Regions from separate parts of the Enterobacter dykesii genome, predicted to be linked through region 2. Evidence: riboswitches for the same ligand, from Rfam matches in the RefSeq annotation. Region 2 holds a riboswitch; each other region holds the start of a gene.

Region 1 (10,175 bases), 470 kb from region 2:
CTTCAGTTCGGTCATTTTTGCAGTTCCTTAAGCGTCATGGCCTCAGTGTAACACTACTCATACTCGGCCCGACACATCGCCACGGTATCTTCTATCAGCCGACGCGCCACGGTGCCCGGCGGAGGTAACAGCGGTAAATCGTCGTAGCGATACCAGTTCGCGTCCAGCAGCTCTTTCTGGTCGATAACGATCTCGCCGCTGTCGTATTCGGCCATAAATGCCGTCATCAGCGACTGCGGGAATGGCCACGGCTGGGAGGTAACGTAGCGCAGGTTCTTCACTTTGATCCCACTCTCCTCCATCACCTCTCGCGCCACCGCCTGCTCCAGCGTTTCGCCCACCTCGACGAAGCCGGCCAGCACGGTGTAAATGCCGTTGCGATGGCGGGTATGCTGCGCCAGCAGGATGGAATCCTCCCGGCGGATAGCGACGATAATGCACGGCGCAATCTGCGGATAGTAGCGTTCGCGGCAGTGGCTGCAGAGCATCGCCCACTCGGTTTTGCTCGGGCGCATGGTATGACCGCAGTAGCCGCAGTATTTATGCGAGCGGTAAAACTCGGCCAGCTGCACGCCCCGCCCCGCCAGCTGGAACAGCCCCACGTCCAGATCCAGCACCTGGCGCACCGATCCCATATCCTGGCGGCGGGGTTGTTGGATCAACCACACCGGCTCACCCTGCCACTCGCCGATCTGTAGCGCTGGCTGGCCAACAAGATCGAACGCCTCAGCTGCACCGTAGGGAATTTCTCCGGCAGGAAGCCATAATTTTTGTTCGTGACTGACGATCCACCAACCAAGATCTGATTTTTCAATAATACGATCCATATCTATTGCACTACCTTCGCTTCACTGACATGTTGTTAGCATTGTGGTTACATTCTGGATAAGCAGATTCAATCCTACATTTTGCGGAGTCGACCATGTTAAACCAGCTGCAAAGCCTGACTGAGCGCGTTAGAGGAAGTAACAAACTGGTGGATCGCTGGCTACATGTGCGCAAGCATCTACTCGTGGCTTATTACAATTTGGTCGGTATTAAGCCTGGCAAAGAATCGTTTATGCGACTGAATGAAAAAGCGCTGGATGATTTTTGTCAGGGCCTGGTCGACTATCTGTCCGACGGCCATTTCAATATTTATGAACGCATTATCCGTGAAATGGAAGGGACAACGCCGTATTTAGCAGCCAGCAAGCTCTATCCCCTTCTGGAAGCCAACACCCAGCAGATCATGGATTACTATGATTCCGCGCTCGAGAACGCTATCGACCACGATAACTACCTTGAGTTTCAGCAGGCGCTATCCGACCTCGGTGAAGCGCTGGAAGAGCGATTCACGCTGGAAGATAAGCTGATCGCCCTCGTGCTGGATAATGATTTGAACATCAGTAACGAAGAGAACGTCGCGCGCCCTGCTTGAGTTCTTCACCGTTAACGAGTAATTTACAACCATTCGCCCCTCTCACGAGGGGGATTTTTCTTGTCGGAGTGCCCAGCGCCTGAAAGCGCGGGCTGAGACCGTTAATTCGGGATCCGCGGAACCTGATCAGGCTAATACCTGCGAAGGGAACAAGAGTCACACTGCTGTTGAATCGTCCCCGGGCGATCCTCTCTTGCTTCATCCGTCGTCTGACAAGCCATGTCCTTCACTTTTGGAATGAGCTATGTCTACTGCAAAACTGACCCGCCGCGAACAGCGCGCACAGGCCCAACACTTCATCGACACGCTGGAAGGCACCGCTTTCCCGAACTCGAAACGCATCTATATTTCCGGCTCGCAGGCCGATATCCGCGTCCCAATGCGCGAAATTCAGCTTAGCCCGACGCTTGTCGGCGGCAGCAAAGATAACCCGCAGTATGAAGACAACGAAGCCGTGCCGGTATATGACACCTCCGGTCCGTACGGCGATCCTGATGTTGCCATTAACGTCCAGCAGGGTCTGGCGAAGCTGCGCCAGCCCTGGATTGACGCGCGTAACGACTGCGAAGAGCTGAGCGTGCGCAGCTCTGCGTACACCAAAGAGCGCCTGGCCGACGACGGTCTGGACGAGCTGCGCTTTACCGGCCTGCTGACGCCAAAACGCGCTAAGGCGGGCAAATGCGTGACCCAGTTGCACTACGCGCGCCGGGGTATCGTCACGCCGGAAATGGAGTTCATCGCCATCCGCGAAAACATGGGTCGCGAGCGCATCCGTAGCGAAGTGCTGCGCTATCAGCATCCGGGTGAAGGCTTTGGCGCTCGTCTGCCGGAGAACATCACGCCGGAGTTTGTGCGTGACGAAGTGGCCGCAGGCCGCGCGATTATCCCTGCCAACATCAACCACCCGGAATCCGAGCCGATGATTATCGGCCGCAACTTCCTGGTGAAGGTCAACGCTAACATCGGTAACTCGGCCGTCACCTCCTCCATCGAAGAAGAGGTGGAGAAGCTGGTCTGGTCCACGCGCTGGGGTGCGGACACGGTAATGGATCTCTCCACTGGCCGTTATATTCACGAAACCCGCGAATGGATCCTGCGTAACAGCCCGGTACCGATTGGCACCGTCCCGATTTATCAGGCGCTGGAGAAGGTCAACGGCATCGCCGAAGACCTTACCTGGGAAGCGTTCCGCGACACGCTGCTGGAGCAGGCCGAGCAGGGCGTGGACTACTTCACCATTCACGCGGGCGTGCTGCTGCGCTACGTGCCGATGACGGCTAAGCGTCTGACCGGCATCGTCTCGCGCGGCGGTTCCATCATGGCGAAGTGGTGCCTGTCCCATCACCAGGAAAACTTCCTCTACGAACACTTCCGCGAGATCTGCGAAATTTGCGCCGCGTATGATGTCTCTCTGTCGCTGGGCGACGGCCTGCGTCCGGGCTCTATTCGCGACGCGAACGACGAAGCGCAGTTTGCCGAACTGCACACGCTGGGCGAACTGACCAAAATCGCCTGGGAGTATGACGTGCAGGTGATGATTGAAGGTCCGGGACACGTGCCGATGCAGATGATCCGCCGCAACATGACCGAGGAGCTGGAGCTCTGCCACGAAGCGCCGTTCTATACCCTGGGGCCATTGACCACCGATATTGCGCCGGGCTATGACCACTTCACGTCAGGGATTGGGGCGGCGATGATCGGCTGGTTCGGCTGCGCCATGCTCTGCTACGTGACGCCGAAAGAGCACCTCGGCCTGCCAAACAAAGAGGACGTGAAGCAGGGGCTGATTACCTACAAAATTGCCGCCCACGCGGCGGATCTGGCCAAAGGCCATCCGGGCGCGCAAATCCGCGATAACGCCATGTCGAAGGCGCGCTTTGAATTCCGCTGGGAAGACCAGTTCAACCTGGCGCTGGACCCGTTCACCGCCCGCGCCTATCACGACGAGACCCTGCCGCAGGAATCGGGCAAAGTCGCGCACTTCTGCTCCATGTGCGGGCCAAAATTCTGCTCGATGAAAATCAGCCAGGAGGTGCGCGACTACGCCGCCGCGCAAACCATTGAAGTGGGGATGGCGGACATGTCCGAAACCTTCCGCGCCAGAGGCGGCGAAATCTACCTCAAAAAAGAGGAGGCGTAATGTACCAGCCCGATTTCCCGCCCGTCCCCTACCGTTTAGGGCTCTATCCGGTGGTGGACAGCGTGGCGTGGATAGAGCGACTGCTGGAGGCAGGCGTTCGCACAATTCAGCTGCGCATCAAGGATAAGCGCGATGAGGAGGTGGAAGCCGATGTGGTTGCCGCCATTGAGCTGGGGCGTCGGCATAACGCCCGCCTGTTTATCAACGATTACTGGCGGCTGGCCGTTAAGCACCGGGCGTACGGCGTGCATCTGGGTCAGGAGGACCTGGAAACAACGGATCTGAGCGCTATCCGCGAAGCCGGACTGCGTCTTGGCGTTTCAACACACGATGACATGGAGATCGACGTGGCCCTGGCGGCCCGTCCGTCTTACATCGCGCTCGGTCACGTCTTCCCGACGCAAACCAAGCAGATGCCCTCCGCACCGCAGGGGCTGACGCAGCTGGCGAGTCACGTTAAACGCCTTGCCGATTACCCCACCGTCGCCATCGGCGGAATCAGCCTTGAACGTGCCCAGGCGGTGCTGGAGACCGGCGTCGGCAGCATCGCCGTCGTCAGCGCCATCAGCCAGGCCGCAGACTGGCGGTCCGCCACCGAACAGCTTTTAAAGCTGGCAGGAGCGGGCGATGAACGATCGTGACTTTATGCGCTACAGCCGTCAGATCCTGCTGGAGGATATCGCCATTGACGGCCAGCAAAAACTGCTCGCCAGCCGGGTGCTGATTGTCGGTCTGGGTGGATTAGGCGCGCCCGCCGCGCTCTATCTGGCAGGCGCGGGCGTCGGCACGCTGGTGCTGGCCGACGATGATGAGGTTCACCTCAGCAACCTGCAGCGGCAAATCCTCTTTACCACCGAGGATATCAACCAGCCGAAAGCGCAAATCACCCGGCAGCGGCTGAACCAGCTTAACCCGGATATCGCGCTGATTGCCCTGCAGGAACGGCTCAGTGGTGAAAGCCTACGCCGTGAAGTTGCCCTTGCCGACGTGGTGCTGGACTGTACCGACAACATGGCGACGCGCCAGGCGATCAACGCCGCCTGCGTGGCAAATCATACGCCGCTTATCACCGCCAGCGCGGTGGGGTTCGGCGGGCAGATGATGGTCCTGACCCCGCCGTGGTCGCAGGGCTGCTATCGCTGCCTGTGGCCGGACGATGCCGAGCCGACGCGCAACTGCCGTACCGCGGGCATTCTTGGTCCGGTGGTCGGCGTAATGGGCACAATGCAGGCGCTGGAGGCCATCAAGCTGCTCAGCGGCATGGAAACGGAACGCAATACGCTGCGGCTGTTTGATGCCCGCTCCAGCGGCTGGCGCCAGCTGGCGTTACGCCGAGCCAGCCGCTGCCCGGTATGCGGAGGCCGCGATGCGCATTCTGTTTAACGATGAGCCGATGAGATGCGACGACGGGCTTACCGTTGCCGCACTGCTCGACAAGCTGCGTCAGCTCAAGCCGGGAACGGCGCTGGCGCTCAATCAACAGATCCTGCCGCGCGAGCAGTGGGAACATCAGCAGGTCAATGAAGGCGACCAGATCCTGCTGTTTCAGGTTATCGCAGGGGGCTGAGATGTTACGTATTGCCGATAAGGTTTTTGATTCGCATCTGTTTACCGGTACCGGAAAATTCGCCTCGCCGCAGCTGATGGTGGATGCCATTCGTGAAAGCGGCAGCCAGCTGGTGACGCTGGCGCTCAAGCGCGTGGATCTGCGCCATCACAGCGATGCCATTCTGGCGCCTTTACTGGAGGCAGGCGTGACGCTGCTGCCCAACACCTCCGGTGCCAAAACGGCCGAAGAGGCGATTTTTGCCGCGCAGCTGGCCCGCGAGGCGCTCGGCACCCGCTGGCTGAAGCTGGAAATTCATCCTGACGCCCGCTGGCTGCTGCCCGACCCCATCGAAACGCTGAAAGCGGCTGAAAAGCTGGTGCAGCAAGGGTTTATCGTCCTGCCTTACTGCGGCGCCGACCCTGTCCTGTGCAAACGGCTGGAAGAGGTCGGCTGCGCCGCCGTCATGCCGCTGGGCGCCCCCATTGGCTCCAACCAGGGGCTGGAAACCCGCGCGATGCTGGAAATCATTATTGAGCAGGCTACCGTACCTGTGGTGGTTGATGCGGGCATTGGCGTGCCCAGCCATGCCGCGCAGGCGCTGGAGATGGGTGCTGACGCGGTGCTGGTCAATACGGCCATCGCGGTGGCCGACGATCCGGTCATGATGGCGCGTGCGTTCCGCATGGCCGTAGAGGCTGGCCTGCTGGCAAGGGAGTCTGGCCCCGGCTCGCGCAGTTTCCAGGCGCAGGCCACCAGCCCGCTGACCGGTTTTCTGGAGGCGATCTCATGAGCACGTTTACCGAGCGCTGGCGACAGCTTAACTGGGACGACATTGCCCTACGCATCAACAGCAAAACGGCGACTGACGTGGAGCGTGCGCTCAATGCCCGCCATCTGACCCGCGAGGATCTGATGGCCCTGCTCTCCCCGGCGGCCAGCGCGTACCTCGAACCGATGGCGCAGCGCGCCCAGAGGCTTACCCGCCAGCGCTTTGGCAACACGGTGAGCTTCTACGTGCCGCTCTACCTCTCAAACCTGTGCGCCAATGACTGCACCTACTGCGGCTTCTCCATAAGCAACCGCATCAGGCGTAAAACGCTCAATGAAGGTGAGATTGCGCGCGAGTGCGCGGCCATTCGTGAAATGGGCTTTGAGCATCTTCTGCTGGTCACGGGCGAACATCAGGGGAAGGTGGGAATGGACTATTTCCGTCAGCATCTTCCGGCTATTCGCCGTGAGTTTGCATCGTTGCAGATGGAAGTGCAGCCTCTGGCGCAGGAGGAGTACGCGGAACTCAAGACCCTCGGGCTGGACGGGGTCATGGTCTACCAGGAAACCTATCACGAGGCGACGTACGCCCGGCATCACCTGAAGGGCAAGAAACAGGATTTCTTTTTCCGCCTGGAAACGCCGGACAGGTTGGGTCGTGCCGGCATCGACAAAATCGGTCTGGGGGCGCTGATCGGGCTCTCTGACAGCTGGCGGGTGGATTGCTATATGGTGGCGGAACATCTGCTGTGGCTTCAGCAGCACTACTGGCAGAGCCGTTACTCCATCTCCTTCCCGCGCCTGAGACCTTGCGCGGGCGGGATTGAACCGGCTTCGCTGATGGATGAACGCCAGCTGGTGCAGACCATCTGCGCGTTTCGCCTGCTCGCCCCGGAGGTTGAATTATCGCTCTCAACGCGTGAGTCCCCGGCGTTTCGCGATCGCGTTATCCCGCTTGCGATTAACAACGTCAGCGCGTTTTCCAAAACGCAGCCAGGCGGCTACGCCGACGATCGTCCGGAGCTGGAGCAGTTTGCGCCGCATGACGGACGACGTCCGGAAGCGGTCGCCGCAGCGCTGACGGCGCAGGGTCTTCAGCCTGTCTGGAAAGACTGGGACAGCTGGCTGGGAAGAGCCTCGCAGTGACGCTGAAACGCACTGCAACACCTTAAAAAATTGTCGAGGCGCGACGAAAAGGCAAAACCGGAGGATTGTCAGCGATCGTCCGGTTTTTTATTGTTGCACGGTCAGCAACGGATGCTGACCAGGGCGAAAAGCTTCTTCCTCGTTTCGCCCTGCCTCTGGTTCATTGCACAAAAGGCCGCCAGCAAGCTGAATACGTATTTTCTTAATGATTCTTAAGATAAATCATCCCGCCAGAAATCGTGTGCCGTATAATTCACCGCTAACCGCAGGACAGCGACTATGCTGAGAGGATATCGGCAGACGAAAAGTATTCACCATCAGGAACGATGTACAGCTCATGGCACTTCACAGCAAAAAGCTCTCTTTTACCCGGCCAATCATGCTCAGCTTCGCGGGGATCCTCTGCAGTTTTGCGGTGATCGCGATCGCGGTGACGCTTTCGCAACGAAAGGATTTTCTTGAGGATTATCATAAGATAAACAGCAATTTCACGCACAACCTGGCGGTGAACTACACCGAGTCGATCCTGCGTGAAAACGACTATATCCTGGGCCGTGCCGCGATGTACTTTTCGCGTAACGACAGGCTAAACGAGACGCTCAACGTCAACCCGACGCAAGGGCTACAGATGGTGATGCATCTGCAGAACCTGATGCCGACCGTCTCCTCCATCTCGCTGGCGGACACGCAGGGGCATTATCTCCGCGTACCGGAAGTACTCCCCACGGAGAAAAGTAAAACCTTCGATCCCCGGACGCGGCCGTGGTTTGTCGCCCAGGCGGAAGCCAGTATCTTCAGCCACTATACTCGCCCCTACATGGACTACTTCACTGGCCATCCGACGGTCACGCTCTATAAGCCATTGATTTCTCCCGAAGGCAGACTGAAGGGAACGATCGCATTTCACCTCGATTTGACGTCAATGGGCTACACCCTGCGTCAGATGGTGGCGCCCGTTCAGGGGGAATTCTTCGTCGTCGAACGCGACGGCGCCGTGGTGCTTCACCCGGATACAGGCGCGCTCTTCAAACAGTACGTGAGCGAAGCGCTGATGGACAAAATGACCAGCGGTGAAGGCCACCTTTACGACAAGAAAAGCAACGTCTGGTATTACTACTACTCGTTTACCAACCCGGACTGGTTTGTCATCTACCGGGTCTCTGGCGAGACGCTCACCGATATCACCCGTCACGAAACAACGATTGTTGGCTGGGGATTTGCGCTGGCGGCCATCATCATCATCCTCTTCGGCTTATACCTGCGCCACGCCTCGCGTAGCGTGCTGATGCACATTATCAATGCCATCAAAACCGGCGACGTCAGCGAAGCGCCGCGCCTGGAAGCGATGCTGAGCCATACTATCCAGTCCAATAAAGAACGTGAGATGGCCTATGTGCGTCAGGCGACTCACGATGCGCTGACGGGCTGTAAAAACCGCCGCGCGTTCGATAGCAATATCGCGGAGCTGCTGAATGCCCAGCAGCCTTTCGCGCTGGCGCTGGTGGACATCGATAACTTTAAATCGATTAACGACACGCTGGGCCACCTGACCGGTGATATCGTTCTGCGCAACGTGGCCCGCGAAGGGATCCAGATCATGCAGCCACATGACGTCTCGATTTACCGCTACGGTGGAGAAGAGTTCGCGGTAATTTTCCAGGCTGAGCAGATGACGTCTGCGCTCTCATTGCTGGAAGCGTGGCGTACCGCCGTTGAAAAGCGCGTCTGGCGGGAAGAAAACCTGCGGGTTACGTTCAGCGGTGGTCTTGGGGAGTGGCACTTTGAACCGCTGGAACAACTTGTCGGAAGCGTTGATAACGCCCTCTACAGCGCCAAACAGCAGGGCAAAAACCGCATTAACCGAACGTCCATCAGCTAATCCTCCCTCTTTCACCCCTGCCCGTTTCGACGGGCCGGATACCCGACAACGCAAAATTGTAACCGGTTTCAGAAAATCGCCGGTTTCTTTGTGATGCCTGACACACAATCGCGGTAAACCGGTTGTTGAAGCGGTCTGCACGGGATAATTATCAATAAACACATGTAGATCGAGGCTGATTATGAAGAACATCGTTTTATGCTGTGCAGCGGGAATGTCAACCAGCATGCTGGTTCAACGTATGAAAGACGCCGCGCAGAAAAAAGGGGTTGAAGTCACTATTAAAGCCGTTCCGGTTGCGGAGTTTAAAGACAACATCGCGACGGCCGACATCGTATTGCTGGGGCCACAGGTTAAATACGAGCAGGCTAAACTCCAGGCGCAGGCCGACCCGTTGGGTAAAAAGGTCGCGGTGATCGACATGATGGATTACGGCATGATGAAAGGTGATGCCGTACTGGAAAAAGCACTCAAACTTCTGGAGTCATAATGGAAGACTTAGAAACCACGATTATGGAGCTGCTGGTCAATGCAGGCGCGGCGCGTAGTGCAGCCCTGACGGCGTTGCAGATGGCGCGTAAAGGGGAGTTTGACGAAGCTGAAAAAGCGATGGAAGAGTCGCGCGAATATGTGAAGCATGCGCACACCATACAGACGCAGCTTATCGGTCTTGACGAAGGGACCGGGAAGCTTCCGGTTAACCTGATCACCGTCCACTCTCAGGATCACCTGATGAACGCGATGGTCATTCAGGATCTGGCGGGCGATATGATTGAGCTTTATCGTCGGATCCCGCTGGTGAATTGAAAACATGCAGATGTAAAAAAACCCGCCGAGGCGGGTTTTTTATTAGCGGCTCAACGATTACTCGTTGTCGGAACCACCCAGACCTGCGTTCAGCAGTTCTGCCAGGCTCGCGGATGCATCTTCAGCAGTCACCTGCGGTGCAGCTGGCAGTTCGCCCGCAGCACGACGACGCATACGATCCTGATGGTACGCATAACCGGTACCAGCCGGGATCAGACGGCCCACGATAACGTTCTCTTTCAGACCGCGCAGTTCATCACGCTTACCAGCAACAGCGGCTTCGGTCAGGACACGAGTCGTTTCCTGGAACGATGCTGCAGAGATGAAGGACTCGGTTGCCAGAGACGCTTTGGTGATACCCAGCAGATCGCGCGAGAAGGTCGCACCGATTTTGCCGTTCGCTTCCAGATCGCGGTTAGCAATCTTGACGCGTGAGTATTCAACCTGCTCGCCTTCCAGGAACTCG
Region 2 (10,175 bases):
CGGCGAAAATCGCCGCGCCCAGCGCGCAGCACTGATCGGAGGCCACAATCTGCAGCGGACGGTTCAGCACGTCGCAGCAGGCCTGCATGATCACCGGGTTTTTACGGGCGATACCGCCCAGCGCCATCACGTTGTTGACGTCGATACCCTGCCCGGTGAAGCACTCCATAATGGCGCGGGCACCGAAGGCCGTTGCGGCAATCAGGCCGCCGAACAGCGCAGGGGCGTCGGTAGCCAGGTTGAGATCCGCGATCACCCCTTTCAGGCGCTGGTTGGCAAACGGCGTGCGGCGGCCATTAAACCAGTCCAGCACCACCGGGAGGTGATCGAGAGACGGATTTTTTGCCCAGGCTTCGGTGAGCTGCGGCAGAAGCTGCTTTTTGCTGTCGGCTATCTGGGTTTTCAGTTCAGGATGTGCCGCCGCCAGCTGGTCCAGCGGCCAGCCCAGCACGCGACCAAACCAGGCGTAGATATCGCCAAACGCGGACTGACCCGCTTCAAGACCGATGAAGTCCGGCACCACGCTGCCGTCAACCTGGCCGCAGATGCCTTTCACCGCGCGGTCGCCGACGGTGGCTTTATCCGCCGTCAGGATGTCGCAGGTTGAGGTCCCGATGACTTTGACCAGCGTGTTTGGCTGTGCGCCCGCGCCCACGGCGCCCATATGGCAGTCAAAGGCACCGCCTGAGATCGCCACGTTCTGCGGCAGACCGAGGCGCGTCGCCCACTCTTCGCAGAGGGTGCCGACGGGAATATCGGCGGTAAAGGTGTCGGTAAACAGCGGGTATGTCAGGCTCTTGTTGAGGATCGGGTCGAGCTCATCGAAGAACGCGGCCGGAGGCAGACCGCCCCAGCTTTCGTGCCACAGGGATTTATGCCCGGCGCTGCAGCGGCCGCGGCGGATATCCTGCGGGCGGGTGGTGCCGGAGAGCAGGGCAGGCACCCAGTCGCACAGCTCAACCCATGACGCCGCAGCCTGCGCAACGGCTGCGTCGGCACGTGTGACGTGAAGGATCTTGGCCCAGAACCATTCGCTGGAATAAATCCCGCCGATGTAGCGGGAGTAGTCTGTCTTGCCCGGCTGGTGGCACAGGCGCGTAATGGCTTCGGCCTCTTCCACGGCGGTGTGGTCTTTCCACAGCACGAACATGGCGTTCGGGTTGTCGGCAAACTCCGGGCGCAGCGCCAGCACGCGGCCTTCGGCATCCACAGGGGCAGGCGTGGAGCCGGTGCTGTCGACGCCAATCCCGACAATCTCAGCCCGCTGGGCGTCAGTCAGTTCAGCCAGGACGGTTTTGATCGCCGCTTCCATCGACTCGATATAGTCACGCGGGTGGTGGCGGAACTGGTTGTTCGGCGCATCACAGTAGCGCCCCTCTTGCCAGCGCGGGTACCACTCAACGCTGGTTGCTATCTCCTGGCCGGACGTACAGTCCACTGCCAGCGCGCGAACCGAATCGCTGCCAAAATCGAGGCCAATCGCAATTGCCATGGTGTTGCTCCATCGAAAAAACAGGTATGGAAGAACATTAGAGACTGGGGAAAAAAGTCGTCAGGCAGGATCCGCTAATCTTATGGACTAAATTGCTGTTACAACGGAAAGTGTGACGCCGTGCAAATATTCAATGTGGACATTTCTGCCGCACTTATAGACACTTTTGTTACTGGTTATCCGCCTGCTCTGGCGGACAAATCAGGGGGAAAGGCTGAAACATGGCGGACGTAAAAGCGGCGTGATGCTTTTTGGATCTTTTCGCGGGCCATTTTAAAGCTGCTTTTAGTGATATGGACAATTGGTTTCCTTCAGGACCCTTGGGAGAACTGAATCTATGGCCGAAACGCAAAACGATCCCCTGCTGCCGGGATACTCGTTTAACGCGCACCTTGTGGCGGGACTGACCCCTATCGAGGCTGAGGGATACCTCGACTTTTACGTCGACCGACCGCTCGGCATGAAAGGGTATATCCTCAATCTGACCGTGCGAGGGGAAGGGATCATCAAGAACGGTGACCAGCAGTTTGTCTGCCGCCCCGGCGATATCCTGCTGTTCCCGCCGGGGGAGATCCACCACTATGGCCGTCATCCGGATGCCAAAGAGTGGTATCACCAGTGGGTCTATTTCCGTCCGCGCGCCTACTGGCAGGAGTGGCTTTCCTGGCCAGCTATTTTTGCGCACACCGGTTTTTATCGCCCGGATGAGGTTCATCTGGCGCAGTTTCGCGAGCTTTTTGCGCAGATTATCGAGGCGGGACAGGCCGGTGGGCGCTACGCCGAACTGCTGGCGATTAACCTGCTTGAACAGCTGCTGCTGCGACGGATGGAGGCGATTAACGAATCGCTTAACCCCCCGCTGGATAACCGCGTGCGCGACGCCTGCCAGTACATCAGCGACCACCTGGCCGATAGCCAGTTTGATATCGCCAGCGTTGCTCAGCACGTCTGCCTGTCGCCGTCGCGGCTGTCGCATCTGTTCCGCCAGCAGCTTGGCGTCAGCGTATTGAGCTGGCGCGAGGATCAGCGCATCAGCCAGGCAAAGCTGCTGCTCAGTACCACCCGGATGCCGATTGCCACCGTCGGGCGCAACGTGGGCTTTGAGGATCAGCTCTATTTCTCCCGGGTATTTAAAAAATGTACCGGGGCCAGCCCGAGCGAATTCCGCGCGGGATGTGAATAAACGGTAAAAAAAGATAAACAAACAGGTGAATGCAGAAAGCAACCTGTAAACTATTCAGACAATTGTTGCCTTGACGCGGTGCGGGGCGCTAAGCAGAATCGCTGATTCGTTTTCTGACCGGAATAGTTATGCAGGCATTGCTGGAACACTTTATTACCCAGTCCGTTATGTACTCGCTCATCGCCGTGGCGCTGGTGGCGTTTCTGGAATCGTTGGCGCTGGTTGGGCTGATCCTACCCGGCACCGTGATGATGGCCGGGCTTGGGGCGCTGATTGGCAGCGGCGAGGTTAATTTCTGGCAGGCGTGGCTGGCCGGGATTATCGGCTGCCTGCTCGGCGACTGGATCTCCTTCTGGCTGGGCTGGCGCTTTAAGAAGCCGCTGCACCGCTGGTCGTTCATGAAAAAGAACAAAGCCTTGCTGGATAAGACCGAGCATGCGCTGCATCAGCACAGCATGTTTACCATCCTCGTCGGCCGCTTTGTCGGGCCAACGCGTCCGCTGGTGCCGATGGTGGCGGGGATGCTGGATCTGCCCGTCGCGAAATTCGTGGTGCCGAACATTATCGGCTGCGTTTTCTGGCCTCCGTTCTACTTCCTGCCGGGGATCCTCGCGGGCGCAGCCATCGATATTCCTGACGGGATGCAAAGCGGCGAGTTTAAATGGCTGCTGCTGGGAACGGCCGTGCTGCTGTGGCTGGCGGCATGGCTCTGCTGGCGGCTGTGGCGCAGCGCGAAAGCCAGTGTCGATCGCCTGACGCGCTACCTTCCGCGTACTCGTCTGCTCTGGCTGGCGCCGCTGACGCTGGGCGTGGCAGTGGTAGCCCTTGTCGCGCTGATTCGTCATCCGCTGATGCCGGTGTACGGTGAGATTTTATTGAAAGTGGTGAGCCGTTAACGTGTTTGCCCTCTCCCGGTGGGAGAGGGCCAGGGTGAGGGCATCAGACCGCACGAATACCCAACAGTGAAGATGCCCCTGCCTTACCGCTCAGCAGTTCTTCTGTTTTTCCATCCCACAAAATACGCCCTTCGGCAATCACCACCGATCGCGGTGCGATGCGGGCAGCATCCTCAATACTGTGCGAAACCATCAGCATCGTCAGCCGCTGGCGCTGGCAGACGTCCTGCACCAGAGCGAGCATCTCCTGGCGCAGCGCGGGATCGAGCGCCGAGAACGGCTCATCCAGCAGCAGGATCGGCTGCTCGCGAACCAGGCATCGCGCCAGCGCCACGCGCTGACGCTGGCCGCCAGAAAGCTCGCCCGGCAGCCTGTCGATGAACTCGCTGATCCCCATCTGGGCGGCAATGATCTCCAGCTTCTGGCGCTGGGCATCGTTCAGCCTGAGTCCCGGATGCATTCCCAGCGCGATGTTTTGCCGCACCGTCAGGTGGGTAAACAGGTTGTTTTCCTGAAACAGCATCGAGACAGGACGTTTTGCGGGAGGTGCGTGGGTATAATCTTGATTTTCAATGACTATCGAGCCGCTTGCCGGCTGCAGAAAACCCGCAATCAGATTAAGCAGCGTGCTTTTTCCCGCGCCGCTTGGGCCAAGTACGGCGATCATCTCCCCCTGACGCGCGGAGAGCGTGAAGCGCATCGGCAGATGCTGATAAAGCCAGGTTACATCAGTCAGTTTTAACATCACGCCCCGGAAGTTTTTCGATAACGGTAAATAAGGCAAAGCACAGCAGCAGCAGTAACAGCGCGGTGACCGCGCCGTCCTGGCTGCGGTAAGAGCCGATTTGCTGATAGAGCCAGTATGGCAGCGTGCGGAAATCGTCATTGCCGAACAGCGCCACGACGCCAAAGTCTCCAATAGAGAGCACGCAGGCAAACGCCAGCGCCTGCGCCAGTGGACGTTTCAGCGCGCGCAGTTCGACCACCTTCAGCCGCTGCCAGCCCTGCATGCCCAGCGACTGGCACAGCAAACCGTAGCGGCTGTTGACGTCGCGCATCGGGTTTTCCAGCACTTTGAGCGCGTAAGGGATGGCCATTAAGGCGTTGGTAAAAATCACAATGCCGTCGGCGCTTTCCGGCAGGCCGACGGTGCTGTTGAACAGTAAAAAGAAGCCCGTCGCCAGCACGATGCCCGGCATTGCCAGAATCAGCATGCCCGTCAGCTCCAGCGCCTGTCCGGCCTTTTGGGCCTGCCGGGCATAGAGTTCACGGCTGCTCCACAGCAGCATCATGGTTAGCATGACGCACAGTAACCCTGCTGCGAGGGCGATACGCAGCGAGGTCCATGTCGCCTGCCAGAGGACGGGCTGTTGCAGGACGGACATGAGATTAAGGTTCAGTCCGTCAACGATAACGGCCATCAGCGGCGGCAGCAGAAGCAGGAGCGCCAGCGCGATCAGGATAAAATCGGTAACGCGGCTGTGCAGGCTGTCCTGCGGATCGCGCCAGCCGGTAATTTGATTACTGCCAGCGGGAATGGCTTTACTCAGCCGCTGGCTCAACAGCACCAGCGCCAGACAGCACGCCATCTGCACCATCGCCAGCAGCGCGGCGCGACCGGGATCGTAGTCGTAACTTAAGGCCTGGTAAATCGCCAGCTCAATAGTGATGGCCTGCGGCCCGCCGCCGAGCGACAGCACGGTGGCAAAGCTGGCAAAGCAGAGCATGAAGATTAACGCCGCGACGGGCGGGATCTGGCGGCGCAGCCACGGCCATTCGACAAAGCGGAAGAATGACCAGCCGCGCATGCCGAGCTGAGCCGCAATCTGACGCTGTTCGCCGGGAATGTTTTCCAGCGCCTGCAAGAAGAGGCGCGTTGCCATTGGCATATTGAAAAACACGTGCGCGAGCAGAATGCCCTGCAGTCCGTAAGGAGAGAATGACCATTCCAGACCAAGCTCGCCGAACAGCGAAGCCAGCCAGCCCTGACGACCGTAAACGCTGAGGATCCCAAATACCGCCACCAGCACGGGCAGGATCAGCGTCATGGCGCACAGGCGCAGCAGTGCCAGCCTGCCGGGAAAACGCCGCCGGTACAGGGCGCGCGCCAGGAAAATAGCCGGGAACACCGACAGCAGGGCTGAAAGCGACGCCTGCCAGAAGGAGAACCGGATAACGTGCCAGAGGTAGCTGTCGTGCCAGAGAGCGAGCAGGTCGCTCTCTGGCGCGTTGAACCACAGCGCAAGAAAAGCCCCCAGGCTGACCACCACCATCACTGTGGCGGCGAGCAGCCCGGGCAGTAACCAGCCGGGAATCAACGGCTGACGGCGCGTTGCCATTCACTTACCCATGCTGCACGCTGCGCGGCGACCTGCTGCGGCGTAAATTCCAGCGAGGTGTTTGGTTTGGTCAGCTGCTCGAAACCTGCGGGCAGGGTAACGTTCGTGACCGGATACATCCAGTTGCCTGCGGGAATCGCATTCTGGAACCCCGGTGAAACCATAAACTTCAGAAACTTCTCGGCCAGCTCCGGCTGCTTGCTGGCGGCGGTACGCGCGGCGACTTCCACCTGCAGATAGTGCCCTTCCGCAAAATCTGCGGCTGCATAGTTGTCTTTCTTCTCGGCGATAATATGGTAGGCCGGAGAGGTGGTGTAGCTCAGCACCAGGTCGCTTTCACCTTTGAGGAACAGGCCATAGGCTTCGCTCCAGCCCTTGGTGACAGTGACGGTTTTAGCGGCCAGCTTCTGCCACGCCTCCTGCGCTTTATCCCCGTAAACCTTTTGCATCCACAGCAGCAGGCCCAGGCCTGGCGTGCTGGTGCGCGGATCTTCATAAATCACGCGCCATTTCTGGTCACTCTCAACCAGCTCTTTCAGGCTCTTCGGCGGGTTTTTCAGCTTATTTTTGTCGTAAACAAAAGCAAAGTAGCCATAGTCGAACGGCACAAAGGTGTCGTTTTTCCAGCCGCCCGGCACGTTAACGGCATCTGCCGCGACGCCGCTTTTAGCAAACAGTTTGGTCTGCGAGGCGGCTTCCAGCAGGTTGTTATCCAGCCCGAGCACCACGTCGGCCTTGCTGTTTTTCCCTTCCATGCGCAGACGGTTGAGTAGCGATACGCCATCTTCCAGCGCCACGAACTTCAGTTCGCAGTTACAGTCCGCTTCAAAGGCTTTTTTAACCACCGGGCCAGGGCCCCAGTCGGCAGAGAAGGAGTCGTAGGTGTAGACCGTCAGGACGGGCTTCGCAAAAGCAGGCAGCGCAAACAGCGCCAGCAGGGGGAGAACTTTTTTTAACACTTTGCACCTCAAGGTTGAGTGGCAAAGGATTTTGAGCGACAGCCTCAAATCCCTTCGCCGGCGTTATCCGGATCAGGTTCGACGGGTATTATCTCAGCGCACATCTGTGATGCAGCACCCCGTTGAGAACGGCGCTATTGTAATGATTTGGTGAATATTACGAAAGCGTTATGGCTCCGGCGGCGCAAACCAGGCGGATTTAAAATCAAACCAGCCCAGGGTGTTCATCCGCAGGCCGCGCATGCTGCGCTGGCCCTGGATCATCAGCCAGTGGTGGATCAAGGGTACGATCGCCTGCTCGGCCAGAAGCTGCTGGCACCAGGCTGCAAGATTCATTTCGCCCGCGCGCCACAGGGCGGCATCCTGCTGCCAGTCACGGTCGATGCAGTGCTGGATCAGCGGGACTTCATACAGGTGTGAAAATAATGAAAAATCGAGCGGCAGGGTAAAGTTGGCGCTGTTGAGCCAGATATCACTGGCGATCTCCCCCTGATGCCATTCGTCATAGTCCACTTCCCTGACCTCTAACCTGACCCCCTCGGCTGCCAGCAGTCGGGTCATGATTCTGGCGATAAAACGATGCTCCACGTGTTCGCGGTAGTAGGTCAGGGTGATGGACTCCAGCCCAGCGGGTTTGTCGCAGTGCACCGGGCGGGCGTGGTGCCAGCGCGGAAGCAGGCCGTACGCCGGGAACCAGTATGTCTGGTACTGCTCTTCCGCATGGTAAATCAGATTAGAAGGGGACAAAACGTGGCTAACCCACCTGCGGACGGCCTGGTTTGCCCCACGGTGGGTGCGGCGGTCAAAGAGAAGATAGTAGCATCCCTCCTCCAGGCGACTCTCCACGGCTTTTTCTCCCGTGGTGGGGCCTTCCAGCGTTAGGCCGGCGCTCAGCTCTTCATTGAGATCCGGTAATACCCAGACGTTCACCTCGTCGATGAGCGCCCGATAGCCAAAGTATTCATCGAACGCGCGGATTTTCAGCTGGTTGCTGTTATTGCGGGAGACGGAGTAGGGCCCGGTGCCAATTGGCAGGCTGGCAAAATTGTTCAATGTTTCCCACTCGCCGGGCAAAATCATCGACGGCACGTAGCCCAGCAGCCAGGGAAGCCACTTATCCTGCTGCGACAGCTCGATATCCAGCGTCCAGGCCGTGGGCGAGTGGACGCGGGAGATATGCGAGTAGAGCGGGAGCTTGCGGACGCGTTCCAGAGAGGCGATGACGTCGAGCATTTCCAGCTCGCGGCCGTGGTGAAAGTGGATGCCGGGGCGTAAAAAGAAGCGCCAGTGGCGGGGTGAAAGCTGCTGCCAGTGGTGCGCGATATCCGCTTCCAGTTCCCCGTTTTCCTCATTTATGCGCGTCAGGCCGCTGAAGATTTGCCGGGCCATGTGGGTTTCTGAGCGGCGTAAGGCCGTGCCGGGCAATAGATTTTTCATCGGACGGTAGTAGAGCACCCGCAGAATGTGTCGGCCCTGACGAAAGCTGCGCCCGAGATGGGAAACCAGCATCTGGCGCACGGCGGCCTTGTCGCCCACCAGCTGTACCAGCTGATCGATGCGGTCCTGTTCGAGCAGATCTTCCGCGCGCTGCTGCTGCAGCGCCAGCCCGGTATAGAGGAAGGTCAGCCGCGAGCGTTTGCCGCGTCCTGCCTCCGCTTCCCAGCTTAACCAGCCCTGCTGCTGCATGGTGTTGAGCAGCGTGCGCATATGGCGGCGGGAACAGCTAAGCAGGTCAGCCAGCTCGTTGAGCGTGGTCTCCTGCGATTGCCCCTCGCAGCACTGCCAGAGGCGGATAAACTGTTGTTGCAGACGACCGGAAGGCATAAAAGGGGAACTCCTGACAAAAAACCAGCAATTTATTTATCCCTATATTAGGCCAATAATTCTCCCCGATGAAGCGAGGAGGTAAATTATGAAGAGGTCTACCGCACGTCAGTTTTATCAGCAGTACTTTTCAGCGACAAAAGGAGCGTCCTGGCTGGCCCGCCGGTGTGCAGAGCAACGGCTGAAAACGTTAGAAGAACTGATGCAGTGGGACGTTACAGCCCCGACCTCTTCCCGCTAACTCGCCTCGATCATGTGTGACTGAGTATTGGTGCTTATCACCCGCCAGCAAAATGTTTTTGCTGGCTTTTTTCGTTTACTATTCACCCAATTTCGATTCGCTTTCACAAGGACTTGCGCATGCTGTGGTTGATGACGATGGGGCGACGCCTGAACGGCGTGTATGCCGCTTTTATGCTGGTGGCCTTTATGATGGGCGTGGCGGGGGCGCTTCAGGCCCCGACGCTGAGCCTGTTTCTTAGCCGCGAGGTGGGGGCGCAGCCGTTTTGGGTCGGCCTGTTTTATACCGTCAACGCCATTGCCGGGATCCTGGTCAGCCTCGCGCTGGCGAAACGATCGGACAGCCAGGGCGATCGCCGCAGGCTGATCCTCTTTTGCTGCGCCATGGCCGTGGGCAACGCGCTGCTCTTTGCCTTCAACCGTCACTATCTGACGCTCATTACCTGCGGCGTGCTGCTGGCGTCGCTGGCGAATACCGCCATGCCGCAGCTGTTCGCGCTGGCCCGTGAATATGCGGATAACTCGGCGCGTGAAGTGGTGATGTTCAGCTCGGTGATGCGCGCCCAGCTTTCGCTGGCGTGGGTCATTGGCCCGCCGCTGGCCTTCATGCTGGCGTTGAACTACGGCTTTACCACCATGTTTTTCATCGCCGCCGGGATTTTTGTCATCAGCCTGGCGCTGATAGCCTTCGCGCTGCCGTCCGTGGCGCGCGTCGAACAGGCGACGGATAAACCTGTCACCGAGGTGAGCGGCTGGCAGGACAAAAACGTCCGCATGCTGTTTATTGCCTCCACGCTGATGTGGACCTGCAACACCATGTACATCATCGATATGCCGCTGTGGATCAGCAGCGATCTGGGCCTGCCGGACAAGCTTGCGGGGATCTTAATGGGAACTGCCGCCGGGCTGGAAATTCCGGCAATGATTCTGGCGGGTTACTACGTTAAGCGGTTTGGAAAGCGCAGGATGATGATCGTCGCCGTGGCGGCCGGGGTGCTGTTCTACGCGGGGCTGATCCTTTTCCATTCGCGGGAAGCGTTGCTGGCGCTGCAGCTGTTTAACGCCGTGTTTATTGGGATTGTTGCCGGGATCGGCATGCTCTGGTTTCAGGATCTTATGCCCGGCCGTGCCGGCTCGGCGACCACGCTTTTTACCAACAGCATTTCAACCGGGGTGATTCTGGCGGGCGTGATTCAGGGGGCGCTGGCGCAAAGCTATGGGCATGCATCCGTGTACTGGACG
Region 3 (10,175 bases), 2.2 Mb from region 2:
CGGAAGAGGTGGAGCTGAAGTTTGCGCTGCTGATGCGTAACTTCAACGGTGAAAGCACCCGAAACCCACACGGCAAATAGTTAATCAGGGAAATTTTTTCGCGCTGGGATAATTCTTAGAATCGGATCACATACCGCTTCGTTCAATACGGGTATTATCCCCCCGCTGAAAAACATAACCCATAAATGCTAGCTGTACCAGGAACCACCTCCTTAGCCTGCGTAATCTCCCTTACGCGGGCTTATTTTTTTGCCTTCTCTCTCCTCAACCCAGGCAATCAGTTCGTCGATTTGCCCCTCAGAGAAGACGGCTATCCCATGCTCTGCGAGCAACGATGCAGCAACACCCCTCCCCGCTTTATGGATCCCGCGAAACGATCCGTCAAAAATAAACTGACTGCCGCACGTTGGGCTGCCATCGGTTAAAAGCGCTGCGCTACACCCCGACTCCTGAGCAGCGTGTAGCGCGAGCCAGGCTGCAAGCTGATACTGCTCAGTCACGTCCTGCCCTGTATTTTCCCTAATTCTGGCTTGCCCGCGCATTACGTCTTTGCCATCAGCGGACATAATCTCTGCCGGAGGACGAGGTACAGGCAGCCCGGCCGCAAGTTCAGGGCAGTGGATAACCAGACGCTGTTCCTGCTGCCAGCGAATGAGCTGCTCGTTCATTCGCGCTTTTTCACTTCCGTTATAACGAACCTTAAAGCCCATCAGGCACGCGCTTACCAAAATTTTATTCATCATCACTTTCTTGTGATTACATTACTATCATCGCTGGAGTGTAACGCGCTTTCGGGCATATTTTGTTCCTTTCATCCTGTTCTTACCCGCTTTTTTCCTCTCTGCTATACACTCTTACTAACGCTAAAAAAGGGAGCAGCGCGGATGGCAACCTATCCAGACAGTTTATTGATTCTCAATGGCAAAAGTGCGGGCAACGATCTGCTGCGTCAGGCCATCATAGGTTTGCGTGACGATGGCGCGCGCATTCACGTTCGGGTGACGTGGGAAAAAGGCGACGCGGCACGCTATATCAATGAAGCTCTCGGGCTTGGCGTCAGCACAATCATTTCCGGCGGCGGCGATGGTACCATCAATGAGATCGCCTCTGCGCTTATCAACCTGCCCATAGCAGACCGGCCGGTGATGGGCATTTTACCGCTCGGCACCGCCAATGATTTTGCCTCCAGCGCCGGGATCCCGGAAGAGCTGGAGAAGGCGCTTCAGCTGGCGATCCTCGGCAAGGCCACCGCTGTGGATATCGCACAGGTGAATGATAAAACCTGCTTTATCAATATGGCGACCGGCGGGTTTGGCACGCGCATCACCAGCGAAACGCCGGAAAAGCTGAAGGCGGCGCTGGGCGGCGTGTCGTACCTGATCCACGGCCTGATGCGCATGGACACCCTCAAGCCTGACCGATGCGAAATTCGCGGCGAGGATTTTCAGTGGCAGGGTGACGCGCTGGTAATTGGGATTGGCAACGGACGTCAGGCGGGCGGTGGACAGCAGCTCTGCCCGGAGGCGCTGATTAATGACGGACAGCTTCAGCTGCGTATTTTCACGGGCGACGGCCTGCTGCCCGCGCTGTTTACCACGCTGACGCAGCCGGAAGAGAGTCCAAATATCATCGCCGGGAAATCGGCGTGGTTTGAAGTGAATGCTCCCCACGGGATGACCTTTAACCTCGACGGAGAGCCGCTGAGCGGAACGCAGTTCCGCATTGAGGTATTGCCCGGCGCGCTGCAGTGTCGGCTACCGCCGGACTGCGTGCTTTTGCGCTGATGTTTCACACGGTGCGCGATGATGCCCTCTCCCACCGGGAGAGGGATATAGAGCCGTCAGGCAATCGTGACTTTGCTGTCCAGATAGACGTCCTGAACCGCATTGATCAGCTTCACGCCGTCGGCCATCGATTTCTTGAACGCCTTGCGTCCAAGGATCAGCCCCATGCCGCCCGCACGTTTGTTGATCACCGCCGTACGCACCGCGTCTGACAGGTCGGTATCACCGCCCGCCGCGCCGCCGGAGTTGATCAGCCCCGCACGGCCCATGTAGCAGTTCGCCAGCTGGTAGCGCACCAGGTCGATCGGGTTATCGCTGGTCAGCTTGCTGTAAACGCGATCGTCGGTGTAGCCAAAGTTCACCGCTTTGTAGCCGCCGTTATTCTCGGCCATTTTCTGCTTCACGATATCCGCGCCGATGGTCGCCGCCAGGTGGTTCGCCTGCCCGGTCAGGTCGGCAGACACGTGGTAATCCACGCCGTCTTTCTTGAACGCGTTGTTGCGCAGATATGCCCACAGTACGGTGACCATGCCCAGCTCGTGCGCGCGCTCAAACGCCGCGGAGATCTCTTCAATCTGACGGCGCGACTGTTCGGAGCCGAAGTAAATCGTCGCCCCTACCGCCACCGCGCCCATGTTGAACGCCTGCTCGACGCTGGCGTAGAGGGTCTGGTCATATTCGGTTGGATAGCTAAGGGTTTCGTTATGGTTCAGCTTCACAAGGAACGGAATGCGGTGGGCATAGCGACGCGAAACCGAGGCCAGCACGCCGTAGGTAGACGCCACGCAGTTACAGCCCGCTTCAATCGCCAGCTCAACAATGTTCTTCGGATCGAAATAGAGCGGATTCGCCGCAAAAGAGGCGCCCGCAGAGTGCTCAACGCCCTGGTCCACCGGTAGGATAGAGAGATACCCGGTGCCGCCGAGCCGCCCGGTGTTGTAAAGCGTCTGCATATTTCGCAGGACAGCAGGCGGACGGTTGTTATCGATCATCACGCGGTCAACGTAGTCGTGACCAGGCAGATACAGCTGGTCGGCTGGAATGGTCATACAACGATGCTGTAAAAGGCTGTCGGCGTCTTTGCCAAGCAACTGCGCAATATCAGTCATGTGATACTCCCGTAAGTCCGACGTCGTGTCGGTGTGTGTTTATCCAGTCCCATCTTTTATGGGCAGACTAAGCCTGGTACCGACTTAACAGATTTTCCACTCTTTGCTTTTTTTTTCAGCACAATCTGCTGGCTCGATTCGTGTACAACAAAACTGTTACATTGATCAAACAATCGCCACAAAGGTATTTAAAAGGTATTATTGAGTGGTATGTTAAAGGCGTACCCTCTCTGACATGCAGGATTATAAAATGAAAACGAAAGTCCAACTGTCATTCATGATGTTTGTTGAATGGTTTATCTGGGGCGCATGGTTTGTGCCGCTGTGGCTGTGGCTGAGCAAAAGCGGTTTTACCGCCGGGGAAATCGGCTGGTCTTACGCCTGTACCGCCATTGCCGCGATCCTCTCGCCGATTCTGGTCGGCTCGCTGACGGACCGCTTCTTCGCCGCGCAGAAAGTGCTGTCAGTGCTGATGTTCGCCGGCGCGATTCTGATGTACTTCGCCGCGCAGCAAACCCAGTTCAGCACCTTCTTCCCGCTGCTTTTGGTTTACTCCCTGACCTATATGCCGACCATCGCGCTGACCAACAGTATCGCCTTTGCCAACGTGGACGACGTCGAGGCCGATTTCCCGCGTATCCGCGTGATGGGCACTATCGGCTGGATCGCCTCCGGGCTGGCGTGCGGGTTCCTGCCGCAGATGCTGGGCTACAGCGATATTTCCGACACCAATATCCCGCTGCTGATGACGGCAGCCAGCTCCGCCCTGCTCGGCGTCTTTGCCCTGTTCCTGCCAAATACGCCGCCGAAAAGTACCGGCAAGCTGGACTTCAAAGTGATGCTGGGGCTGGACGCGCTGATCCTGCTGCGCGACAGAAACTTTCTGGTGTTCTTCTTCTGCTCGTTCCTGTTCGCCATGCCGCTGGCCTTCTATTACATCTTCGCCAACGGCTACCTCACCGAAGTGGGGATGAAAAACGCCACCGGCTGGATGACGCTCGGCCAGTTCTCCGAAATCTTCTTTATGCTCGCCCTGCCGTTCTTTACCAAACGCTTTGGTATTAAGAAGGTCTTACTGCTGGGTCTGATTACCGCCGCCATCCGCTACGGGTTCTTTGTTTACGGCGGAGCGGAACAATACTTTACCTACGCCCTATTGTTCCTCGGCATTCTGCTGCACGGCGTGAGCTATGACTTCTACTACGTCACCGCGTATATCTACGTGGACAAAAAAGCGCCGGTGCATATGCGTACCGCCGCGCAGGGTCTGATTACGCTGTGCTGTCAGGGCTTTGGCAGCCTGCTGGGTTACCGCCTGGGCGGCGTGATGATGGAAAAAATGTTCGCCTACAAAGAGCCGGTGAATGGGCTGACCTTCAACTGGGCCGGAATGTGGACGTTTGGTGCAATCATGATTGCCGTGATTGCCGTGCTGTTTATGCTGTTTTTCCGCGAATCGGATAAAGAGATCGCCGCCATTGCGGTGGTTGATGGCGATGCCGCGCTGACACAAGGGGAAGTTAAATGAAACAAGAACGTGTTCTCGGTGCCCTTTACGGGCAGGCGTTAGGGGATGCGATGGGCATGCCGTCGGAGCTGTGGCCGAGAAAGCGCGTCAAAGCGCACTTCGGCTGGATCGACCGCTTTTTACCCGGCCCGGCAGAGAATAATGCGGCCTGCTATTTCAAACAGGCAGAGTTCACCGACGATACCTCAATGGCGCTGTGCCTGGCGGACGCGCTCATCGAGTGCGACGGGGAGATTAACGCGGACGTTATCGGCAAGCATATTCTGCGCTGGGCGCTCGATTTCGACGCGTTTAATAAGAACGTGCTCGGCCCGACCTCCAAAATCGCGCTTAATGCGATTCGCGACGGCAAGCCGGTTAGCGAACTGGACAACAACGGCGTAACCAACGGGGCGGCGATGCGCGCCTCCCCGCTGGGCTGCCTGCTTCCGGCTACGCGTCTGGAACACTTTGTTGAGCAGGTGGCGCTGGCCTCCAGCCCGACCCATAAATCGGACCTCGCCATTGCCGGCGCGGTGGTGATTGCCTGGGCGGTTTCGCGCGCCGTCGACGGCGAAAGCTGGCAGAACATCGTCGATGCCCTGCCGGGTATCGCCCGCTATGCGCAGGAGGCGAAAACCACCACCTTCAGCGCGTCGCTGGCGGCACGTATTGAGCTGGCGCTTAAGGCCGTACGGGAAGCCAACGGGGTTGAGTCCGCCAGCGAGCAGGTTTACCAGCTCGTGGGGGCCGGAACCAGCACCATTGAGTCCGTTCCGGCGGCCATTGCGATGGTCGAACTGGCGGGAACCGACCCGAACCGCTGCGCCATTTTATGCGCCAATCTGGGCGGCGACACCGACACCATTGGCGCAATGGCGACGGCCATCTGCGGCGCGCTCCACGGCGTCCAGGCGATTGACCCGGTGCTCAAAGCCGAACTCGACGCCGTCAACCGGCTCGATTTCGGCCACTATTGCGAGAAACTGCTGCACTACCGGGAGCAAAGGGAGGGCGTATGAATTCATTTGCCCAACGTCTCGACACCCTGCACGCCGCGCGCCCGGTGACGGTGCTGGGCGCGGCGGTGATTGACGTCATCGCCGACGCCTACGCCCTGCCCTGGCGCGGGTGCGATATCGAGCTCAAACAACAGAGCGTGAATATCGGCGGCTGCGCGCTGAACATTGCCATCGCCCTGAAACGGCTCGGCATTGCGTCGCAAAACGCCCTGCCCGTCGGTCACGGCGTCTGGGCGGATATTATCCGCAACGCGATGGCGAAGCAGGATCTGCACAGCGCCATCGAGGCCGAAACCGGCGATAACGGCTGGTGCCTGGCGCTGGTGGAGCCAGACGGCGAGCGCACCTTTATGTCCTTTAGCGGCGTGGAGAACCAGTGGCAGCAGCGCTGGCTTGATGTGCTCAACGTCCCGTCGAACAGCCTGGTCTATTTATCCGGCTATCAGCTCGCCTCCTCGTGCGGCGAGCTGCTGACGCGCTGGCTGGAGGGGTTGCAGGACGTGACAGCGTTTATCGATTTCGGCCCCCGCATCGCGGATATTCCCGACGCGCTGATGGCGCGGATTATGGCCTGCAGGCCGATCGTCTCGCTTAATCGTCAGGAAGCGGAGATCGCAGCTGAACGACTGGGTGTCGCGACTGAAAACCTGGGTGTGGAGTGGCAGCATCGCTTCGGCGCCGCGCTGATTGTGCGGCATGATAAAGACGGCGCCGCATGGTATGACGGTGACGCCTCGGGCATTGTTCCGCCGTTCCCGGCCACGGTTGTGGACACCATTGGTGCTGGCGACAGCCACGCGGGCGGAACGCTTGCCGGGCTGGCGGCGGGATGGTCACTGGCAGACGCCGTTCTACTGGGGAATGCCGTGGCGTCCTGGGTAGTCAGCCACCGCGGCGGGGACTGCGCCCCGACTCGCGAGGAATTACTCCTCGCACACAAAGACGTATAGATCGCTACGACAGTAGCTGATGCTGTACTCAATCGGCCGGTGCTGTTGGTCAAGCGCGACCTGCTTGATTACCAGCACCGGTATTTTTTCGTCCATCTTAATGTGCGCCTGAAACTCGCTGTCCGGCATGCGGGCGCTGACCCGTGAACGGGTGCGCTGCGGGAAAATATTCTGACTGCGGAAGTAGTCGTACAGCGAAATGCCAATCGCATCCGGATCGGGAATGAGCCCAACCGGGACCCAGGACTCTTCAATCGACACCGCATCGTCATCCACATAGCGAATGCGCTTGAGCAAAAAGACCTCGCTATCCGGAGGGATCGACAGATGGTTTGCGACCTCTTCCGGGCATTTCACCACCCGCTTGTTGACCCACAGCGTATTAGGTTTTTGGCCGCGCAGCACCACCTGCTGGGAAAAGCCGCGCGCCTCTTTCAGCGAATATTCAAAGATATTGTTGATTTGCGTGCCATAGCCACGGGAGCGCGTCACCACGCCCTCTTCCTCCAGCGCCTGCATCGCCTTTCGCACGGTGATGCGCGACACCCCGGTTAACTGGCTCAGATCGCGCTCGCCGGGCAAAATATTCCCGTGCTCCAGCACCCCGCTGCGCACCGCGTTTTTTACCGTTTCGGCAAATTTCAGGTACAGCGGCGTGTTGTCAGGCGCGGCGATCCGTTCATTCAGTTGAGCGATTAACCGGGTATGCGCTTGTTCCATCTCTGTTTTCTCAGGCGTGGTGTTTCCTGCCAGTATACTGGGTTACCACCATGCATGAAAATGATGAACCGGCCCAATACCGTGACCCACTTCCAGAGTATCGGCTTTTGCCAGCGCCGCCGAGAGCCAGATTTTCGCTTCGCGCACCGTATCGGCCCAGCCGTCATGCCGCGGGCGCAGCGCCGCCAGCGCGGCGGAGAGCGTGCAGCCCGTGCCGTGGGTGTTTTTGGTCTGCACGCGCGGCGCGGTAAAGCGTACTTCGCCGTCGCGGGTAAACAGCCAGTCCGGGCTTTCAGCGTCGTCAAGATGCCCCCCTTTCATCAGCACCGCCCCGCAGCCCATCGCCAGCAGCGCGTATCCCTGCTCCTTCATCTCGCGTTCAGTTTGCGCATGCGATGTGCCCAACAGCGCGGCGGCCTCCGGCAGATTGGGCGTGATAAGCGCCACCTGCGGCAACAGCTTATTGCGCAGCGTCTCGACGGCGGAGGCGGAGAGCAGCGGATCGCCGCTTTTTGCCAGCATGACGGTATCCAGCACCACGTTTTGCACCTGATAGCGCTTAAGCCGCTCCGCCACCGCTTCCACAATGTCCGTCTCGGCCAGCATGCCGATCTTGGTGGTGTCGATGCGCACGTCGCTGAACACTGAATCCAGCTGCGCGGCAACAAAATCCGGCTCGATACGGTAGACCGACTGCACGCCGCGCGTGTTTTGCGCCACCAGCGCGGTAATGACCGAGCAGCCGTACGCGCCAAGGGCCGAGAAGGTTTTGAGATCGGCCTGGATACCCGCGCCGCCGCTGGGATCGGTGCCGGCAATGGTCAGGGCGTTAATCCGTTTCATGGCTGCTCCTCCAGCGTATAGAGCGCATCCAGGAACGCGCTGGCAAAACTGCCTGGCCCGCGTGACTGCGCAACGGCCACCGTTCCGGCTCGCTTCATCCATCCGCAGGCGGCAGTGACGTTATCCATCCGGTCGCCCGGCAGCGAGCAGCTCGCCGCCACAACGGCAGAAAGCGCGCATCCGGTTCCCACTACGCGCGTCATCAACGGATCGCCGCCCGTTACCGTGCGGGTGCGTTGCCCGTCAGTGATGTAATCCACCTCACCGGTGACGACCACAACGGCATTGGTCTGGCGCGCCAGCGCCTGTGCAGCGGGCACCGCGCTGGCTGCGGTATCGGTTGTATCGACACCGCGCCCGCCCGCGCTCATTTCGGCAAGGGCCAGAATCTCTGAGGCATTGCCGCGAATGGCGGCCGGTTTCAGGGCAAGGATTTGATGGCAAAAACGGGTGCGGAACGTAAGGGCACCCGCGGCAACCGGGTCCAGCGTCCAGGGCTTGCCTGCCGCCACCGCGCTTTCTATTGCGCGACGCATCGCCTGGGCGCGCGGCGAGGTCAGCGTACCAACGTTAACCAGCAGCGCATCGGCGATGCTGGCAAACTGTTCAGCCTCTTCGGCCTCAATCACCATCGCGGGTGATGCGCCAAGCGCCAGCAAAACGTTGGCCGTGAAGGTCTGTACGACATCGTTGGTCATACAGTGGGTCAGCGGAGAACGGGTTCGGAAGTGGTGTAAAACGTGTAAATCGAGCAGGTCAGGCTGCATGGGTTCGCTCCTGCCTTGCGTGAAGAAGCGATGACCGGGAAGGCATCTGACTTCCCTACGCTGGCATTATCCAGATCAGGTAATACGGGTATTTCTCAGCCTTCACAAAGAAGGGCACCCCGAGTCAAATAAAACAGAATCAAAAGCTTGCGATTAACGTCCCGTTAATCCCTGTTCTGGATCATGCCAGCGGAAAGCCAAAGACTCAACCATAAAAAATGCTCTGTGTCCCAGTTTGTGTCCCACGTTGTGTCCCACATTCAAACGACAAAAAGGCCGGGTTTCCCCAGCCTCGTTTAGTTGTGATCTTTCGTCGTTTTCGAACCCGTAGATATGAATGTGATGAAAAAGACCTGCTCTTGTTTCTCAACACAAGATTAATCTTAAAAATAAATTGTCATTACATTTCAAAAAGATACATCTATCGTTTTTATCGATCGTTATTTTATTATTGATCGTTATTATTGATCAATAATTTTTAAAGGTGCATTATCAGGCAGTTATCACTCAACTGGAACGTAACATGCACTCTGAATTCATTGCTGAACCCATCATGAACATTGAAGGTAAGCTGTTAGGAGTCGAACTTCTTACGCGGTTTGTCTCAGAGTCCAAACGACCCCTTCACCCAGCGTTTGTCATTTCAGGATGGGATTTCGATCAGAAACGCCTTTTTCTCTACAAACAGTTTGGGGTCATAGCCAGTAAGCAGGACTGGTTCGAGCATCACGGGTTGTTCTGCTCGCTCAATGTTGACTACGATATGGCGACACTCTTAAGGCATGACGGTTTGTTACAGCTAACTGTCAGTTCCATGCCGTTTATCAAACTTGAAATTTCTGAAGAATTTCCTGGTCTTGAGCAAGGGCTTAAAAGCCCGATTCTGAAATCACTATGTCAGGGTGTTAACTCACTGTGGCTGGATGACCTGGGAGCCGGAAATGCAAATGTTGCCAGCCTGCTTGAGGGTTACTTCGAAGTGGCGAAGATTGACCGTCATTTCTTCAATGAGCAAATTGATAAACCCACATTTCCCTTGTTGATAAAAAACATAAAGCGGTACTGCGAGAAGATAGTGGTGGAAGGCGTAGAGAGCAGACAATATCTCGACCTTCTACAGGAGGTTGGTATTTGGGGAGTTCAAGGATACCTTTTCAAATCAGTCCCGTTTCACAAGGTTAAAAAATTGCTATAAAAAAGCCGGGATTAACCCGGCTCTTATGTTTTCAGTTTTCGTTGTCGCTGTAGGTTGAGGTAATGCTTGATAGCCCCCTCAAGCCCAAGTCGCTCGACCTTATCGAGAAATGAAGAGCGCGGAATATCTCCTAGTGCCCTGCATAGCCCACTGACATTAATCAGGTCGTTATACTCTAGAGTCTTGACATGTGAAACCACCAAAGGCAGCCCACCAACACCTGAAATTGTAATTCTCATTCTTGTGTATCTCCTCTGGAGATTTGCCGGAGGCAACCC

Evidence for each region. Region 2 has a riboswitch for thiamine pyrophosphate ahead of thiB (thiamine ABC transporter substrate binding subunit). Riboswitches for the same ligand answer to the same signal wherever they lie in the genome.
Region 1: it holds a riboswitch for thiamine pyrophosphate, as region 2 does, so the genes downstream of both, thiC (phosphomethylpyrimidine synthase ThiC) here and thiB (thiamine ABC transporter substrate binding subunit) in region 2, are expected to answer to the same signal.
Region 3: it holds a riboswitch for thiamine pyrophosphate, as region 2 does, so the genes downstream of both, thiM (hydroxyethylthiazole kinase) here and thiB (thiamine ABC transporter substrate binding subunit) in region 2, are expected to answer to the same signal.

Annotation. Positions count from the first base shown of each region.
Region 1 is NZ_CP126604.1:210,431-220,605, reverse strand. It holds gene hemE (uroporphyrinogen decarboxylase) at 1-15, opposite strand, end outside; gene nudC (NAD(+) diphosphatase) at 54-827, opposite strand; gene F0320_RS01000 (Rsd/AlgQ family anti-sigma factor) at 923-1,420, shown strand; TPP riboswitch at 1,475-1,586, shown strand; gene thiC (phosphomethylpyrimidine synthase ThiC) at 1,665-3,560, shown strand; gene thiE (thiamine phosphate synthase) at 3,560-4,201, shown strand; gene thiF (thiazole biosynthesis adenylyltransferase ThiF) at 4,188-4,943, shown strand; gene thiS (sulfur carrier protein ThiS) at 4,927-5,127, shown strand; gene thiG (thiazole synthase) at 5,129-5,899, shown strand; gene thiH (2-iminoacetate synthase ThiH) at 5,896-7,023, shown strand; gene F0320_RS00965 (sensor domain-containing diguanylate cyclase) at 7,361-8,902, shown strand; gene F0320_RS00960 (PTS sugar transporter subunit IIB) at 9,084-9,392, shown strand; gene F0320_RS00955 (PTS lactose/cellobiose transporter subunit IIA) at 9,392-9,709, shown strand; gene rpoC (DNA-directed RNA polymerase subunit beta') at 9,767-10,175, opposite strand, start outside.
Region 2 is NZ_CP126604.1:678,588-688,762, forward strand. It holds gene araB (ribulokinase) at 1-1,492, opposite strand, end outside; gene araC (arabinose operon transcriptional regulator AraC) at 1,830-2,675, shown strand; gene F0320_RS03175 (DedA family protein) at 2,804-3,571, shown strand; gene thiQ (thiamine ABC transporter ATP-binding protein ThiQ) at 3,615-4,316, opposite strand; gene thiP (thiamine/thiamine pyrophosphate ABC transporter permease ThiP) at 4,300-5,910, opposite strand; gene thiB (thiamine ABC transporter substrate binding subunit) at 5,886-6,869, opposite strand; TPP riboswitch at 6,901-7,001, opposite strand; gene sgrR (HTH-type transcriptional regulator SgrR) at 7,038-8,693, opposite strand; gene sgrT (glucose uptake inhibitor SgrT) at 8,782-8,934, shown strand; gene F0320_RS03205 (sugar efflux transporter) at 9,054-10,175, shown strand, end outside.
Region 3 is NZ_CP126604.1:2,990,155-3,000,329, forward strand. It holds gene yegQ (tRNA 5-hydroxyuridine modification protein YegQ) at 1-80, shown strand, start outside; gene F0320_RS14305 (DUF523 domain-containing protein) at 213-743, opposite strand; gene yegS (lipid kinase YegS) at 885-1,784, shown strand; gene fbaB (class I fructose-bisphosphate aldolase) at 1,841-2,893, opposite strand; gene F0320_RS14320 (nucleoside permease) at 3,144-4,421, shown strand; gene F0320_RS14325 (ADP-ribosylglycohydrolase family protein) at 4,418-5,422, shown strand; gene F0320_RS14330 (PfkB family carbohydrate kinase) at 5,419-6,372, shown strand; gene F0320_RS14335 (GntR family transcriptional regulator) at 6,346-7,092, opposite strand; gene thiD (bifunctional hydroxymethylpyrimidine kinase/phosphomethylpyrimidine kinase) at 7,135-7,935, opposite strand; gene thiM (hydroxyethylthiazole kinase) at 7,932-8,702, opposite strand; TPP riboswitch at 8,738-8,834, opposite strand; gene F0320_RS14350 (EAL domain-containing protein) at 9,226-9,897, shown strand.